DNA from 2 places in the Microbacterium sp. KUDC0406 genome. Region 2 is predicted to be linked to the other one. Evidence: predicted binding sites of a transcription regulator. Region 2 holds the regulator's gene; the other holds the start of a gene.
The links. Region 2 encodes LexA, which represses DNA repair genes until DNA is damaged. Its sites were predicted from a motif close to TCGAACANNTGTTCGA; they were not measured.

Region 1 (8,344 bases), 850 kb from region 2:
CCGATGAGGACTATGCGTCGAACGCGCATGTCGTCGTGCTCGGCTCCGAGACCGCATCCGAGCTGTTCGGCCGCACCGGAGTGGTCGGGCAGTCCGTGACGATCGACGGCACCGCCTTCGACATCGTGGGAGTGCTCGACTCGGCCGGCTCGAGCTCGTCGTCCAATCTCGACGATGCCGCCGTGATCCCGCTTTCGACCGCGGCCAGCACCGTGATGGGCGGCACGAGCTCGTCGGCCGTGAACACGATCTACGTCAAGGCTGTGTCCGACGACGTGCTCTCCGGCGCATATCAGGAGGTGCAGTCGGTCCTGCTGAACCTGCACGGCATCACCGACGCCGACAGCGCCGACTTCACCGTCGAGAGTCAGGATGCCCTCGTCGACACCGCGACCGCCGTCTATCAGACGCTCACGGTTCTGCTCGCGGGCGTCGCCGCCCTGTCGCTGCTGGTCGGCGGGATCGGTGTGATGAACATCATGCTGGTCTCTGTCACCGAGCGCACCAGGGAGATCGGCCTTCGCAAGGCGCTCGGTGCGCCGCCGGGAGCCATCCGCAACCAGTTCCTGCTCGAGGCGACCGTGCTCGGCTTCGGCGGAGGCATCGTCGGCGTGATCCTCGGCGTCGTGGTCGCCCTGGTGCTGCCGGCGATCATCGGCAGCTCCGTGGTGCTGTCGCTCCCGATCGTGTTCCTCGCGATGGGCGTCGCCGTCGCGATCAGCCTGGTCTTCGGGGTGTACCCCGCCACCAGAGCCGCACGGCTCGTCCCCATCGACGCGCTCCGCAGCGAATGACCTCCCTCTCCCAAGGAAAGAAATCATGACTCTCAGCTCCTCCCGCTTCCGTACGGTGCCGACACCACGGTCACCCAGCGCGTCACGGTCGATGCCTCGACGATCGCCGTCGGCGACTGCGTCATGATCATGACCGATGAAGATGCGAAGACGGCGACCACGGTGACCGTCACCGAGGCCTCGGACGACGGCACCTGCGGCATGGGCGGCGGATTCCCCGGCGGAGGCGGCATGCCCTCCGACGGTGAACGTCCGGAAGGAATGCCGACGGACATGCCGACGGACATGCCGAGCGAGCGTCCCAGCGACATGCCCTCGGGCGGGCCGGGAGGCCGCGGCGGCTTCGGGTCGATGGTCTCGGGCGCGGTCACCGCCGTCTCCGACTCGGCGATCACCGTCGACGCCGTCGCCTTCGGCGAGGACGCGAAGACCACCAGCACCGAGGTGGCGCTGAGCGCCGACACGACGATCACGGGCACAGCCGCGGCCACCACCGCCGATGTCAAGACCGGACTGTGCGTGACGGCCATGGGTGAGGCCGACGACGCCGGCGGTTACGACGCCACGTCGCTGGCCCTCTCCGACCCCGACAGCAGCGGCGAGTGCACCGGCGCGTTCCCCGGTGGCGGGCGGATGCCCGGTGCGAACAGCGGTCAGGGAGGCGACTCCGAATGACGAACGACGACGACCTGTTCGACGCACTCGCCGGAACCGGCGACGAGTCATCCCCTGCGGAACGTGAGCCCCTGGGCGCGCGACTGCGGCATGGCACCGGGGCGCTCTTCGGCCGGCGCCGCAATCGCGTGATCGTCGGCGTCACCGTGACCGCGGTGGTGCTGGCATCCGGGACCACCGCGGTGTACGCCGCCACGCAGGGCGGCGACGGGAACTACCGCACCGCGGTCGCGGAGAAGGCCGATGTCACCGAGGCTCTGGATCTGTCCGGTCAGCTCGCGTCGGCGAACAGCGCCGATGTGGCCTTCCAGGTGGACGGCACGGTCTCCTCGGTGTCCGTCGCGCTCGGCGATGAGGTGAAGGCCGGGCAGAACCTCGCCACCCTGGACACCGGCGACCTGCAGGATGCCGTGACGAAGGCGGAGGATGCCGTGGCCGCGGCCGCGCAGACTCTCGAGGACGATCTGGAGGCGCAGGCGAACGGCACGGACTCCTCCGAGTCCGGCGCAGCGTCTCGTTCCGTCACGCCGCCGTCCGACAGCGCCGAGCAGGACGCACCCGATGGCTCGAGGTCTGGTGGTTCGACGCCGGGCGGCTCCACGCCCGGCGGCTCGACGACCGGCGGCGGGTCCGATGGGGGCGACGGTTCCGGATCCGGCGACGGAGACGGCGGAGAGAACGATGCCGAGACGGAGGCCTCGATCCAAGCCGTCACCGAGGCCCAGCAGAACCTTCTCACGGTGTACGAGCAGTCCGTGACCGCCGGCGAGGCTTCCACCGCGGCACTCGCCTCGGCGCGGGAGGTCTGCGCACCGTTCCTCGACGCGACGCTGGAGTTGCCCGCCGACGACGGCTACGACGCGACGGAGGATCCCGAGGCTCCTGCCGTCGATGATGCGACCATCGCCGCGCTGCAGAATGCGCTGAAAGACGCACAGGGCCGGCTGACCGACTGCCAGGATGCCGTCGCCACGACGCAGACCGCCCAGGAGTCCACCGAAGAGGCGAACGGCGCGGTCACGGATGCCGCAGAAGCTCTGAACGATGCGGTCGCGGCTCTGGAGGAGCAGCTTTCGTCTGCGGACCAGCCGACGGATGGATCGGGAGACGACTCGTCGCCGACGGCGGGCTCCGACGGGACGACGGCGAGCACCGACGGAACGACGGCGAGCACGAGCGCCTTCAGCTCGGCCCTGGTGATCCGCACCGCTGCAGTGACGAGCACCGCCGCCCCCGGCGAGATGGCCGGAGATTCCGCGGGATCCGGCACGATCACCGCCGAACGGATCCTCGCCGATCAGGCAGCGATCGACTCCGCCGAGGCGCAGCTCGCCATCGCGAAGCAGGATCTCGGGTTCGCCACGCTCACGAGCCCCATCGAGGGCACCATCGTCGCGGTGAGCCTCGCCACCGGTGACGATGTCACAGCGGGTTCCGACAGCGCGGTGATCACCGTCCAGAGCGCCGGCGGCTACATCGTCGACGCGAGCGTCGGCCTGTCGATGATCTCCAAGATCGAGGTGGGTCAGACCGGCACCGTCGCACTGCCGGCATTCGGTGCCAGTTATGACGCCACCGTCGCATCGATCGGCGTGCTCAACACGTCATCGAGCTCCACGCCGTCGTACACGGTGACCCTCGCCGTGGATGCAGGGGATGACGAGCCCCGAATCGGCGCGACCGCCACGGCGACCGTGCAGCTCGCGTCGGCGACCGGTGTCCTGACCGTGCCGACGTCCGCGGTGACACGATCCGGCTCCACCGCGACGGTCCAGGTGCTGACGGATGGAGCGCCGAAGCAGACGGTCATCACACTCGGCGCGATCGGCGCCGAACGCGCCGAGATCACCGATGGCCTTGCCGTCGGCGACGTCGTCGTGCTCGCGGATCTCGATCAGAAGATCACCTCGGACGACACCTCCGGCAGCGGCGGACGCACTGCTGGACGCTTCAGCTCGGGGGACTTCCCGTCCCCCGGGTCCGGGTTCAGCGACGGTGGCGACTTCCCCGCACCCCCGGGAAGCTGATCCCCAGGTCCGAGTGCGCCGAGGGGAGAACGTTCCCCCTCGGCTCACTCGGACTCGGTGAACCGCACCCGCGCGACCGAGCCGGCGGATGACGCTTCACGGAGGGCGGTGCGGGCCGCGTTCATCGCGACCGAGCCACCGAATCCGCGTCGCGACAGCTGACCGACCAGGCGCCGCAGCGCCGTGTCGGGATCGAGCCGCGCCATGGACCGGGCCTTGCCCCTCGCGTACTCGAGCGCTCGCTCGGTGTCGTCGTCCGGCAGGTCGGCGAGGGCCTCGTCGATGATGTCCCTGGGGATGCCCCGTTGCGCAAGAGAACGCGAGAGCGCGACGCGACCCTGTCCCTTCCGTTCGACGCCCGAGGTGACGAGGTGACCGGCGAGCGTGCGATCGTCGAGGTACCTGCGACGTTCGAAGTCGTCGATCACCTGATCGACCTGATCGCCGTCGAGGCCCGAGGTTCGCAGGGCGATACGTGCCTCCGACACCGACAGGGCACGGCTGCGGAGCTTGCGAACGAGGTTCTCCTCGGCACGGAATCGCAGCTCGTCGGGATCGGGGACGGTCTCTTCGCTTTCGGCGTCCGCGAGGTGCGGGGCGTCCGTGGGCCGGAGTGCACGCAGGCGCGGGGCGGCGTCCGGTCTCGTCTCTTCTCGCGACATGCGCGTGTGTGCACCGTACGCGGGATGCCGGGCGCCCGGGTCGGTGGGGTGCTCCGCGTCGCCCTCGTCCCAGGTGGAGCGCCAGAGTCCGGCGTCACCGGTGCGCCGTGGGACGGTGCTGCCTGCCTTCTCCGCAGTCGGTGCGGACTCCTCCTCCGTGGGGCCCTCTTCCGCGTCGCGCGATGGTCGAGGCGCGGAAGACGATCCGAACAACGGGATCACGGGGGCGAGACGATCGTCGTCGCCCCCGTCACGCATAGCTCACCCCGGTTGTTGAGCGACGCCGAAGCACGGTTGCTGAGCGACGCCGAAACATCAGGCCGGGCGGCGCTGAGCCAGCTCGTCGGCGGCGGACTCGGCCGGATCAGCCGCCCCGCCGATGCCGAGCTTCTGCTTGATCTGCGTCTCGATCGCCAGGGCGATGTCGTCGTTGTTGATCAGGAAGTTACGGGCGTTCTCCTTGCCCTGACCGAGCTGGTCGCCGTCGTAGGTGTACCAGGACCCCGACTTCTTGACGATGCCGTGCTCGACACCGAAGTCGATCAGGCTGCCTTCGCGGGAGATGCCGACCCCGTACAGGATGTCGAACTCGGCCTGCTTGAACGGCGGTGCCATCTTGTTCTTGACGACCTTGACGCGGGTGCGGTTTCCGACCGCGTCAGAGCCGTCCTTCAGGGTCTCGATGCGACGGATGTCGAGGCGCACCGACGCGTAGAACTTCAGCGCCTTGCCGCCGGCGGTGGTCTCGGGAGAACCGAAGAACACGCCGATCTTCTCGCGCAGCTGGTTGATGAAGATCGCAGTGGTCTTGGTCTGGTTCAGCCCACCGGTCAGCTTGCGGAGGGCCTGCGACATGAGGCGGGCCTGCAGACCGACGTGCGAATCACCCATCTCGCCCTCGATCTCGGCACGGGGCACCAGGGCCGCCACGGAGTCGATGACGACCAGGTCGATCGCACCCGAACGGATCAGCATGTCAGCGATCTCGAGCGCCTGCTCACCGGTGTCGGGCTGAGAGACCAGCAGCTGGTCGATGTCGACGCCGAGCTTCTTCGCGTACTCGGGGTCGAGCGCGTGCTCCGCGTCGATGAAGGCGGCGATGCCGCCGGCACGCTGGGCGTTGGCGATCGCGTGCAGCGTCAACGTGGTCTTACCCGAGGACTCCGGGCCGTAGATCTCGATGATGCGACCGCGCGGCAGTCCTCCGATGCCGAGGGCGACGTCCAGCGCGATCGATCCGGTGGGGATGACCTCGACCGGCGCGCGCTCGTCGCTGCCCAGTCGCATGACCGAGCCCTTTCCGAACTGGCGGTCGATCTGGGAGAGGGCGGATTCCAGGGCCTTCTCGCGGTCTGCGGGTGAGGGCATGACGTGCTCCTTCGTGCTCGAGTTCTGCCGCCTGTAGGCTGTCGCGCCCGACTCCGGCGGGGTCGGATCTGCGACAAGGCGTATGGCTTCAGGCCATGTCTTCACCGTACGAGGGGCCACCGACATCGCATCGGTGATACCCCCTGCTGTGGGAAGACTCCGGCAGGAACCCATCTGTGCAGAACGATACGCGCCCATCGAACACTTCTTCGACGACACGCCGCCGCAGCATCGATCAGAAGTGCGGTTGGACGGGACCGGTCAGTTCTTGCGCGGCTCCAGGCGCCCCACACCGTATCGCCGGCTCTGCGGCACATCGACCTCTTCGCACAGCGCGAGCCAGATCTCGCGCGGCGGCACACCGGCATCCAGCGCTTCGACGGCCGTGCGGCCGAGGCCGCCGAGCACGAGATCCTGAGTCAGGGCCGTTGCACGCGCGCCGAACTCGTCGTCGACGGCGCGCAGGAACTCACTGCGTCGCATCCGCGGTCAGCGCAGCGAGAGCTCGGGCTCGACCGAGGCGACCAGGTCGTCGGGCACCACGTCGGGGAAGACCTGCAGGCCCTCGAGCACCGAGATGCGGTCGCCGACCTCACGCATGATGATCGAGATGGGGACGTCGAGGGCCTCGGCGACCGATGCGAGGATCTCGCTGGACGCCTCCTTCTGACCGCGCTCGACCTCGCTGAGGTAGCCGAGGGCGACGGATGCCTTGCTCGCGACCTGCCGGAGCGTGCGCCCCTTCTGCAGGCGGAAGTCCCTGAGCACATCGCCGATCTCCTGTCGTACAAGGATCATCGGAACCTCCTCTCCATCGTCTCCGCCGGCTGTCGCGCCGAACGGATCGCCAGTCTAACCCCACCCGGGGTCTTCGAATCTACTGTTTCTCTCTGTGGTTCGGATGTGAGCGTTCGCCGTGTCATCAGCACATCTGGAAGAACCGGGAAGACGCCGCCGCTATTCCCTCACCAGTTCGAGAGCTGCGGCGATCGCGGCATCCGCGCTGCGACGGCGCACCTGTGCGCGATCACCGTCGAACACGAACGACCGCACCACCCGCCCCACGGGTGTCGCGACACCGACGTGCACCGTGCCGACCGGCTGACCGTCGGGCGAGTCGGGGCCGGCGATGCCGGTGGTGCTGATGCCCACGTCGGCGGGACGCCCGTCGACCAGGACCGTCCTTCGAACACCGTCGGCCATCTGCGCTGCGACGTCCGGATGCACCGGGCCGTGGGCGTCGAGCAGGACCTGGTCGACGCCCAGAAGGCTGTGCTTGACGGGGGTGGCGTAGGCGACCACGGCACCGAGCAGGGCGTTCGACGCGCCGGGGACCGAGACCAGCTCGGCCGACACCGCTCCCCCGGTGAGGGATTCCGCGACACCGAGGGTCCACCCGCGGCTGCGCAGCGCGCCGATCAGTTCCGCAGCATCGCTCATCCGCGTGCCGCGCGCGATCCGCGCACCTGCGCGACGATGTAGTCGATGCCGCTCGCCACGGTGAGAACGAGGGCGGTGATCATCAGCGTCTGGGTCACGACGATCCAGGCCGGCATCCCGACCAGGACGTGCAGCGGCAGCAGCGCCCAGCTCAGCGCCACCGCCTGGACGACGGTCTTGATCTTGCCCATCCACGCCGCTGCGACGACGTGCTCGCTCCGGATCATGAGTCGGTGCACGGTGATGCCCCACTCGCGGATCAGGATGATGATGACGATCCACCACGGCACCTCGGCCAGGATCGCGAGCCCGATGAATCCGGCGCCGGTCAGCAGCTTGTCGGCGATCGGGTCCCACAGCTTGCCGAAGTCGCTGACGATGTCGTACCTGCGCGCGAGGTACCCGTCCACCCAGTCGGTCGAGATCGCGATGACGAACAGCACGGCGGAGATCCAGCGCAGCACGGGCTGGGCCTCGCCGTACGTACCGCCCATGAGCAGGAGCACGAGGAACACCGCCGCGAGCGGGATGCGGGCGACGGTGATCGCGTTGGGGAGCTGCCGGGGAATGGCCATCAGTCGCGCCCCGTGAGGCCCCAGGCGTCCTCATCGCCGTCGCCCTCGACGACCGGCAGGCCGTCGTACTGCGCCTCGAGGGGATCGCGCGGGTACGGATCAGCGGCATCCGTCGCCGGGGTCTGCGGTGCCGGAGAGGCGGCCGGAGCAGAGGAGGGGGCCGGTTCGCCCCGCAGCCGCGCGATCACCTCCGGCAGCCGCTCGGAGGTCACCAGCACATCGCGGGCCTTCGATCCCTCGGAAGGGCCGACGATCTCACGGGACTCCAGCAGATCCATCAGACGCCCGGCCTTGGCGAATCCGACACGGAGCTTGCGCTGCAGCATCGAGGTCGAGCCGAACTGCGAGGTGACGATGAGCTCGGCTGCGGCCAGCAGGAGTTCGAGGTCGTCGCCGATGTCCTCGTCGACCTCCTTCTTCGCTGCTCCCGCCGCCTCCTGCACGTCGGGACGATACTCGGGGCGCGCCTGCCCGGTGACATGCTTGACGACGGCGTCGATCTCGCTCTCCTGCACCCACGCGCCCTGCAGGCGGAAAGGCTTGGACGACCCCATCGGAGAGAACAGCGCGTCGCCCTGCCCGATCAGCTTGTCGGCGCCGGGGCTGTCGAGGATGACGCGGCTGTCGGTGACGCTCGTCACGGCGAACGCGAGTCGCGACGGGACGTTGGCCTTGATCAGACCGGTCACGACGTCGACGCTCGGACGCTGCGTGGCCAGCACCAGGTGGATGCCGGAGGCACGAGCGAGCTGGGTGATTCTGACGATCGAATCCTCGACGTCGCGGGGCGCGACCATCATCAG
Region 2 (8,344 bases):
GCCGAGCCGCCGCGGATGGCGATGCGGTCGGGGTCCGAGGCGCCGGAGGCCGCGAGGCCGCGTGCGGCCGCGATCACGTCGTCCACGTCGGCCACGCCCCACTGGCCGTTCAGGCGTTCGCGGTAGGCGCGGCCGTAGCCCGTGGATCCGCCGTAGTTCACGTCGAGCACGCCGATGCCGCGGCTGGTCCAGTACGTGTAGGCGGTGGATGCCGCTCCGCCGACGTGCGCGGTCGGGCCGCCGTGCACCATGACGATGTACGGCGGCAGCTCGCCGTCCGGGGCTGCGGCTGAGGGGTTCGTCGGCGGGTAGTCGAACGCGTGCACGGGCCCGTGCGGTCCGTCGAAGGTCACCGGTCGTGGCACCGCCACCCAGTTCCGATCGATCGGGACGCCGCCCCGCACCGCGAACGCCTGACCGGTCAGGGTGTCCAGCACCCACAGACCGCGATCGACCGTCGCTCCGGCCCCTGAGACCAGGATGCGTCCACCCGCGGCGTCGTCGATGCTCGCTTCGCTCGTGACGGGGAGGGACAGGTGCGTGCTCGTGCCGTCCGGCTCGATCAGGACGAGCTCGTCCGCGCCGTTCGTGCGCACGGCCGCGATCCGACCGTCGTCCAGAGGCCGGTACCAGCGGTTGCCGAGCACCCACAGCCCGCCGCCGGTGTCGGCGTCGGACGGGAAGGCCCGACGGGAGACGACGTGCAGTCCGTCCAGCTCGACGCGCTCCAGGTTCCAGCGCCCGGACGGGTCGTCCAGGAACAGCAGCTCGTGATCAGACACCCATTCCGGCTGCAGGGCGGTGCTCGTGCCGATCGTGGCGAGGTCGTCGGTGCCGACGGCCGCGACGTGCAGGAGACACTGCTCCCACGGCATCCGGACCGTGTTCCACTGCACCCACGCGATGCGGGTGCCGTCGGGGGAGAGGGCCGGATGCGCGACGAAGCCGCTGGTCGAGACGAACACGCGCACGGCCGACTCGTCGTCGGCTGCTGAGCCGTCGGCGGGGATCTCCACGATCGCGCGGCGGTGCTGCTCGGACCGCAGGTCCTCGCGCACCGCGAGCAGACGCCCCTGCTGCACCGACAGGCCGCCGTACTGGGGCCCCGGCGCCGTGAGCGGCTCGGGCTCACCGCCCCGCAGCGTCCGGTACACGCGCTGATCGCCGCCGTCGACGAAGAACAGGATCCCCGCCGCATCCGCCGTCCACGCGCCGCCGCCGTACTCGTGCACGCGGGAGCGGGCGTTCCACGGAGCGGGCAGGATCTCGGCGCCGGTCGAGCTGCGCACGGTGATGCGGCCCCCTTCCGCGGGGACGGACTCACCCCACCAGATCTCGTCGCCGACGAATCGGGCGCCGTCGATCCGGGGTGTCGCGGCGGCCATGCTCGCGGCGTCGAAGGGGGAGGGCCAGGTGCCGTACGGGGATGCCATGTCTCGAGCGTAGGGCGTGCGACATACGGCGTCACACAACATGCGACCCGCGCACGGGCTGTTCTACGGTGCTGAGAACACACCCCCGACGACTGCAGAGGAGAGCCCTGTGCCCCGTGTGCCGTTCTCCTTCGAGCTGTATCCGCCGCGCACGTCGACGGGCGCCGATGCGCTGCACGAGACGATCCAGCGACTCGCCGCGGCGGGCCCCGATTTCGTGTCGGTCACCTACGGTGCCGGCGGGTCGACCGGGGGCCGGTCGCTCGAGGTGCTGCGCTACATCCGCGAGAACACCGATGTCGAGCCGCTCGCGCACCTCACCTGTGTGGGGAACACCTACGCCGGCGCGACACGTCTCATCCGGGAGTTCCTGGATGCCGGCATCCTCAGCTTCCTGGCGCTCCGCGGCGATCCGCCCGCGGGGCACACCGAGGGCGAGCCGTTCCTGGGCGATCTGGAGACCTCGGCGCAGCTCGTGCAGCTGATCGATCGGGTGCAGGCGGAGCGCGCGCCGTACGAGGAGTCGCCGGTCCCCGGCTTCCCCGGCACCGCCAGAGTCGCCCCGCGGCGGAAGGCGAGCATCGCCGTGGCGGCGTTCCCGAACGGGCATCCGCGCTCGGCCTACAGCACACAGCATGTCGAGGCCCTGCTGGCCAAGCAGGCCGCGGGTGCCACGTTCGCGATCACCCAGCTGTTCTTCCACCCCGACGACTACCTCGTCTTCGTCGAGCGGGCCCGCCGCGCAGGCGTGACCATCCCGATCCTGCCCGGCATCATGCCGATCACCTCGCCCACGCGCCTGGCACGGGTGCTCGAGCTCACCGGTGAGGAGCTCCCCGGTGAGCTCGTCATCGCGCTCGAGGTCGAGCCGACCGCCGAGGGACGCCGGCAGATCGGCATCGAGTGGGCCGCGCGCCTGGCCGCCGAGGTCGTGGCCGGCGGAGCGCCCGGCGTGCACCTGTATGCGTTCAACCAGCACGACACCGTGCTCGACGTCCTGGCCGCGGCGGACATCCTGCCGCAGTTCCAGACGTCGTCCACCCCGACACAGTAAGACCCCAGACAAGTGAGGAACCCCATGACCGCTTTCCCCGCAGGCACCGTCCTCGGCTACCCCCGGATCGGTCGCCGACGCGAGCTGAAGAAGGCCGTGGAGGCGTTCTGGGCCGGTCGCATCTCTGAGCAGGAGCTCGAGCAGACCGCCGCAGAGCTGCGCGCGGCCAACCGTTCGCGCCTGGCCGATCTCGGTCTCGGCCGCGACGACTCGTCCATCCCGGAGTCGTTCTCCTTCTACGACCAGGTGCTCGACGCCACCGTCACCGTCGGTGCGATCCCCGCACGCTTCGAGGAACTGCGCTCTGCCGACGGCACGATCGGACTGCCTGCGTACTTCACGGTCGCCCGCGGCGAGGGGGATCGCGGTCCCGCCGAGATGACGAAGTGGTTCGACTCGAACTATCACTACCTCGTGCCGGAGATCGGCCCCGAGACGACGTTCTCGCTGTCCAGCGACCGCCTCGTCCGCGAGGTCGCCGAGGCGGCGGATGCCGGGTTCCGCACCCGCCCCGTGATCGTCGGCCCGGTCACGCTGCTGGCGCTGGCCAAGGCGTCGGACGATGCACCCGAGGGGTACGACCCGCTCTCGCGCCTCGACGAACTCGTGCCGGTCTATGCCGAGCTGCTGGCGAAGCTGAAGGCGGCCGGCGCCGAGTGGGTGCAGCTGGACGAGCCCGCTCTGGTCAGCGAGTCGCTCCCCGCCTCCACCGCCGGAGCTCGGCGAGGCAGCCGGCCGCGCGTACGCGGTGCTCGGTGAGAGCGCGGATCGCCCGCAGATCTTCGTCGCCGCGCCGTACGCGTCGCTCGACGGCAACCTCGCGGTGCTCGCCGCCGCACCGATCGAGGCCATCGGCGTCGACCTCGTCCGCGGCACCGTGCCGCAGGCCGTGCGCGGCCTGTCCGAGAAGACCCTCGTCGGCGGCGTGATCGACGGCCACAACATCTGGCGCGGCGATCTCGCCGGCGCGTTCTCCACGCTCGAGCAGCTGCGCGACCTGGGCGCCGCCGCCGTGGCGGCATCCACCTCCACCTCGCTGCTGCACGTGCCGCACGACGTCGAGGACGAGTCGAAGCTCGACGAGCGTCTGGTCTCGTGGCTGGCCTTCGCCGACCAGAAGGTCGGCCAGGTCGTCACCCTGGCCCGCGGTCTCGTCGCGGGTGGCGACGCGATCGCCGCCGAGCTGGATGCCGCGACCGCAGCTCTCGCGGACCGCCGCAGCGCCCCCGGTGTGCGCGACGGCGCCGTGCGCTCCCGCGCCCTCGGCGAGGGGGACTTCTCCCGTGCCGACTTCGCGGACCGCGAGGCCGCGCAGGAGGCGCTGGAGCTCCCGGCGCTGCCGCTGACCACGATCGGCTCGTTCCCGCAGACCGGCGACATCCGCCGCGCTCGCGCGCAGCACACTCGCGGCGAGCTGTCGGCCGAGGCGTACGAGACCTTCCTGAAGGCCGAGATCGACCGCGTCGTCGAGCTGCAGGAGGAGCTGGGCCTGGACGTGCTGGTGCACGGCGAGCCCGAGCGCAACGACATGGTGCAGTACTTCGCCGAGAACCTGGACGGCTTCGCCGTCACCGAGAACGGCTGGGTGCAGTCCTACGGCTCGCGTGCCACGCGTCCGTCGATCCTGTGGGGCGACGTCTCGCGTCCGGCGCCGATCACCGTGGACTGGGCGACGTACGCGCAGTCGCTGTCGACGAAGCCGGTCAAGGGCATGCTCACCGGTCCCGTCACGATCCTGGCGTGGTCGTTCGTCCGCGATGACCAGCCGCTCGGCGAGACCGCGAACCAGGTCGCCCTGGCGCTGCGCGACGAGATCACCGACCTCGAGGCCGCGGGCATCGCGATCATCCAGGTCGACGAGCCGGCGCTGCGCGAGCTGCTCCCGCTGAAGACGGCTGATCAGCCGGCCTACCTGGACTGGTCTGTGCGCTCGTTCCGGCTGTCCACGGGCGGCGCCGAGGTGGGCACGCAGATCCACACCCATCTCTGCTACTCGGAGTTCGGTGTGGTCATCGACGCGATCCGAGCGCTCGACGCCGACGTCACTTCGATCGAGGCGGCCCGCAGCCGCATGGAGGTCGTCACCGACATCGCCGGCTCCGGCTTCGACCACGGCATCGGCCCCGGTGTCTACGACATCCACTCGCCGCGCGTGCCGTCGGTCGACGAGGTCGAGGGCCTTCTGCGCCGTGCCGCCGACGAGATCCCGGTGCGCCGCCTGTGGGTCAACCCGGACTGCGGCCTGAAGACCCGTGGCTACGACGAGACCGTCGCCTCGCTGCGCAACATCGTCGAGGCGACCCGCCGGGTCCGCGAGGACGTGTCGGCCACCGTGTGACCTTCACCCTGGTTCGGGGCGAATTCTCCCGTTCGGGGCGGCACAGCTCCGCCCCGGATGCGGGAATCCGCCCCGAACCCGGTCGGCGACGAGCCGCAAAGCAGAAGGCGCGGCGCCCCCGAAGGGGCGCCGCGCCTTCTGCGCCGGTACCGTCAGACCGCGCGGAGCACCGCGACGACCTTGCCGAGGACGACGGCGTCGTCGCCGAGGATCGGCTCGAAGGACGAGTTCCGCGGCAGCAGCCAGGTGTGCCCGTCTCGCTGCCGGAAAGTCTTGACGGTGGCCTCGCCGTCGAGCATGGCCGCGACGATCTCGCCGTTCTCGGCGGTGTTCTGCGAGCGCACGACGACCCAGTCGCCGTCGCAGATCGCGGCGTCGATCATCGACTCGCCGTTCACCTTCAGCATGAACAGATCGCCCTTGCCCACCAGCTGCCTGGGCAGAGGGAAGATCTCCTCGACCTGCTGCTCTGCGGTGATCGGCACACCGGCGGCGATCTGCCCCACCAGCGGCACCAGGGCAGCGTCGCCGACCGGAGGAGCGGCGTCGGCGGGGTTCTCGGTGCTGGTGCCCGGCAGGTCGATCAGCACCTCCATCGCGCGGGTCTTGCCCGGGTCGCGGCGCAGATAGCCGCTCAGCTCGAGCTGCCCGAGCTGATGGGTGACACTGGAGAGCGACTTGAGCCCCACCGCATCGCCGATCTCGCGCATGCTCGGCGGATACCCGTGCGTGGCGATCGAGGTCTGGATGACCTCGAGGATGGCCAGCTGCTTCGCGCTCAGGCTCTTACGGCGCCGGGTGCGCGGCACCTCGGATGCGTTGCCTGCGATGTCGCTCATCGGTGCTCCTTCGTGCGCCGGCCCACCGCGCTCCGAGAGCGTGCCGATTCGAATGTCGGTGGTCCGTGATGGTGTGTCGTTATCGAAACCGTATCCGAGAAGTCGCAGAAACCGGAAGATCTGTTCGAGCGTGTCGATGAACTCGGGGTTCGGATTTCGAAGAACGCTTGACAAGTGTTCGATATCGAAGATAAGTTCGGAACACAGCTTCGCATCCGCCGTTCCCGGCCGAGCGGCGGATGCGAAAGCTGATCCACCTGACGAGGAGCACGACATGAGCACCATCGGCATCGCGACGACCGGCATCGCCCCCTCCCGCACGGCCGGGACGCGCACGCGGCTGCGGATGACGCGCCGAGGCCGCCGGCTGCTGAGCGCTGTCGCCGCCGCTCCCGTCGCGCTCGGCATCGCCTACGCGGGCATCGCCGGCGGCTCCGCGCTGGCCTCTGGCGAGCACGCTGCACCGGTCGAGTTCGACACCGTCATGGTGATGCCCGGAGACACACTGTGGTCGATCGCGGGAGAGGTCGCCCCCGGCGCCGACCCGCGCGACGTGATCGACGACATCAGCAGCCTGAACAACCTTCCCGGCGGCACGCTCCAGGTCGGGCAGGAGCTCGCCGTCCCTTCGCGTTACACGGACTGAAGAAGACACGTAGCCGTCCTAGCATTGGGGAGTGACCTCACTCGACGAGCTGCCCCTCCGCGATGACCTGCGCGGACTCACTCCCTACGGCGCGCCGCAGGCGCCCCTGCCGGTGGCGCTGAACGTCAACGAGAACACCCATCCCGTGCCGGACGACGTCGCCGCGCAGATCGTCGCGGATGTCGCCGTCGCGCTGCAAGAGGTGAACCGCTACCCGGACCGCGAGTTCACTCGCCTGCGCGAGGGGTTCGCGACCTACCTCGGACACGGCCTGCGCCCGGAGCAGATCTGGGCGGGCAACGGCTCGAACGAGGTGCTCCAGCACGTCCTGCAGGCCTTCGGCGGTCCGAGACGCACGGCGTTCGGCTTCGCGCCCACCTACTCGATGTACCCGCTGATCTCGCAGGGCACCGGAGCGCGCTGGATCGCAGGAAGGCGGAACGCCGACTACACGATCGATGCGGCGGATGCAGCGGCGCAGGTCGCCGCCGTCGACCCCGACATCGTGATCCTGTGCGCGCCGAACAACCCCACAGGCACGCCGCTCGGCCTGGACGTCGTCGAGGCCGTGTACGACGTCGCCCGGGGTGTGGTGATCGTCGACGAGGCGTATCAGGAGTTCGCGCCGAAGGACGCGCCCTCGGCTCTCACCCTGCTCGAGGGGCGTCCTCGCCTCGCCGTCTCGCGCACGATGAGCAAGGCCTTCGCGTTCGCAGGAGCCCGCGTCGGCTACCTCGCCGCAGACCCGGTGTTCATCGACGCGCTGCGCCTGGTGCGGCTGCCGTACCACCTGAGTGCGCTGACCCAGGCTGCGGCGACCGCCGCTCTGCGCAACTCCGGCACGATGCTGCGCATGGTGGACGAGATCGTCGTGCAGCGCGATCGCATCACCACCGGCCTCGCCCGGCTCGGCTATCAGCCGCACGAGTCGTGGTCCAACTTCGTGCTGTTCGGCGGGGTCGACGACCCGCGGGCGACCTGGCAGGCGCTCTACGACCGCGGTGTGCTGATCCGCGACATCGGCATCCCCGGGCATCTGCGGGTCAGCGCGGGCACCGAGCCGGAGACCAGCGCCTTCCTCGACGCCATGGCCTCGATAGGATCGGCAGCATGAGCGACCGCACCGCCAGCCGCACCCGCGGGACATCCGAGTCCACCGTCGAGCTCGAGCTGAACCTCGACGGCACCGGCCGCAGCAGCATCGACACCTCCGTGCCGTTCTTCGATCACCTGCTGACGGCGTTCGCGAAGCACTCGCTCACCGATCTCACCGTGCGAGCCTCGGGCGACACGCACATCGACGCGCACCACACCGTGGAGGACGTCTCGATCGTCCTGGGCGACGCGATCCGGGAGGCGCTCGGCGACAAGGCGGGCATCTCCCGCTACGGCGATGCCCTGGTGCCGCTCGACGAGGCACTGGCGCAGACGGTCGTCGACATCTCCGGACGCCCCTATCTGGTGCACTCGGGTGAGCCGGAGGGCTTCGAGTACCACCTCATCGGGGGGCACTTCACCGGGTCGCTGGTGCGTCACTCCTTCGAGGCGATCACCTTCCACGCCGGGCTGACCGTGCACGTGCGGGTGCTCGGCGGTCGCGACCCGCACCACATCGCCGAGGCCGAGTTCAAGGCGTTCGCACGCGCGTTCCGTCAGGCCAAGGCCCTCGACCCGCTCGTGGATGGCATCCCGTCGACGAAGGGCGCGCTCTGATGGCCGGGGCAGCGCAGTGAGCCGCGCTCCGCGCGTCGCCGTCTTCGACTACGAGTCCGGCAACGTGCATTCCGCTGTGAAGGCGCTGGCCGCCGCCGGTGCGGATGTCGAGCTGACGGGCGACCGCGGCAGGGCGCTCGAAGCCGACGGACTGTTCGTCCCCGGCGTGGGCGCTTTCGCAGCCGTGGCCGACGCCCTGCGCGCGCACGGCGGCGACGAGATCATCGAGCGCCGGCTGGCCGGCGGTCGCGCCGTGCTCGGCGTGTGCGTGGGCATGCAGGTCATGTTCGAGCGCGGTGTCGAGCGGGGACAGGATGCCGA

Region 1: the regulator LexA is predicted to act here: its motif matches at 5,724-5,739, upstream of recA (recombinase RecA).

The regions. Positions count from the first base shown of each region.
Region 1 is NZ_CP091138.1:1,406,583-1,414,926, forward strand. It holds gene L2X99_RS07125 (ABC transporter permease) at 1-794, shown strand, start outside; gene L2X99_RS07130 (hypothetical protein) at 924-1,469, shown strand; gene L2X99_RS07135 (HlyD family efflux transporter periplasmic adaptor subunit) at 1,466-3,496, shown strand; gene L2X99_RS07140 (regulatory protein RecX) at 3,541-4,416, opposite strand; gene recA (recombinase RecA) at 4,474-5,526, opposite strand; gene L2X99_RS07150 (DUF3046 domain-containing protein) at 5,788-6,009, opposite strand; gene L2X99_RS07155 (helix-turn-helix domain-containing protein) at 6,016-6,324, opposite strand; gene L2X99_RS07160 (CinA family protein) at 6,484-6,966, opposite strand; gene pgsA (CDP-diacylglycerol--glycerol-3-phosphate 3-phosphatidyltransferase) at 6,963-7,541, opposite strand; gene L2X99_RS07170 (DNA translocase FtsK) at 7,541-8,344, opposite strand, start outside.
Region 2 is NZ_CP091138.1:557,295-565,638, forward strand. It holds gene L2X99_RS02945 (prolyl oligopeptidase family serine peptidase) at 1-1,433, opposite strand, end outside; gene L2X99_RS02950 (methylenetetrahydrofolate reductase) at 1,543-2,487, shown strand; partial or broken gene metE (5-methyltetrahydropteroyltriglutamate--homocysteine S-methyltransferase) at 2,512-4,825, shown strand; gene lexA (transcriptional repressor LexA) at 4,978-5,664, opposite strand; gene L2X99_RS02965 (LysM peptidoglycan-binding domain-containing protein) at 5,939-6,310, shown strand; gene L2X99_RS02970 (histidinol-phosphate transaminase) at 6,342-7,424, shown strand; gene hisB (imidazoleglycerol-phosphate dehydratase HisB) at 7,421-8,023, shown strand; gene hisH (imidazole glycerol phosphate synthase subunit HisH) at 8,040-8,344, shown strand, end outside.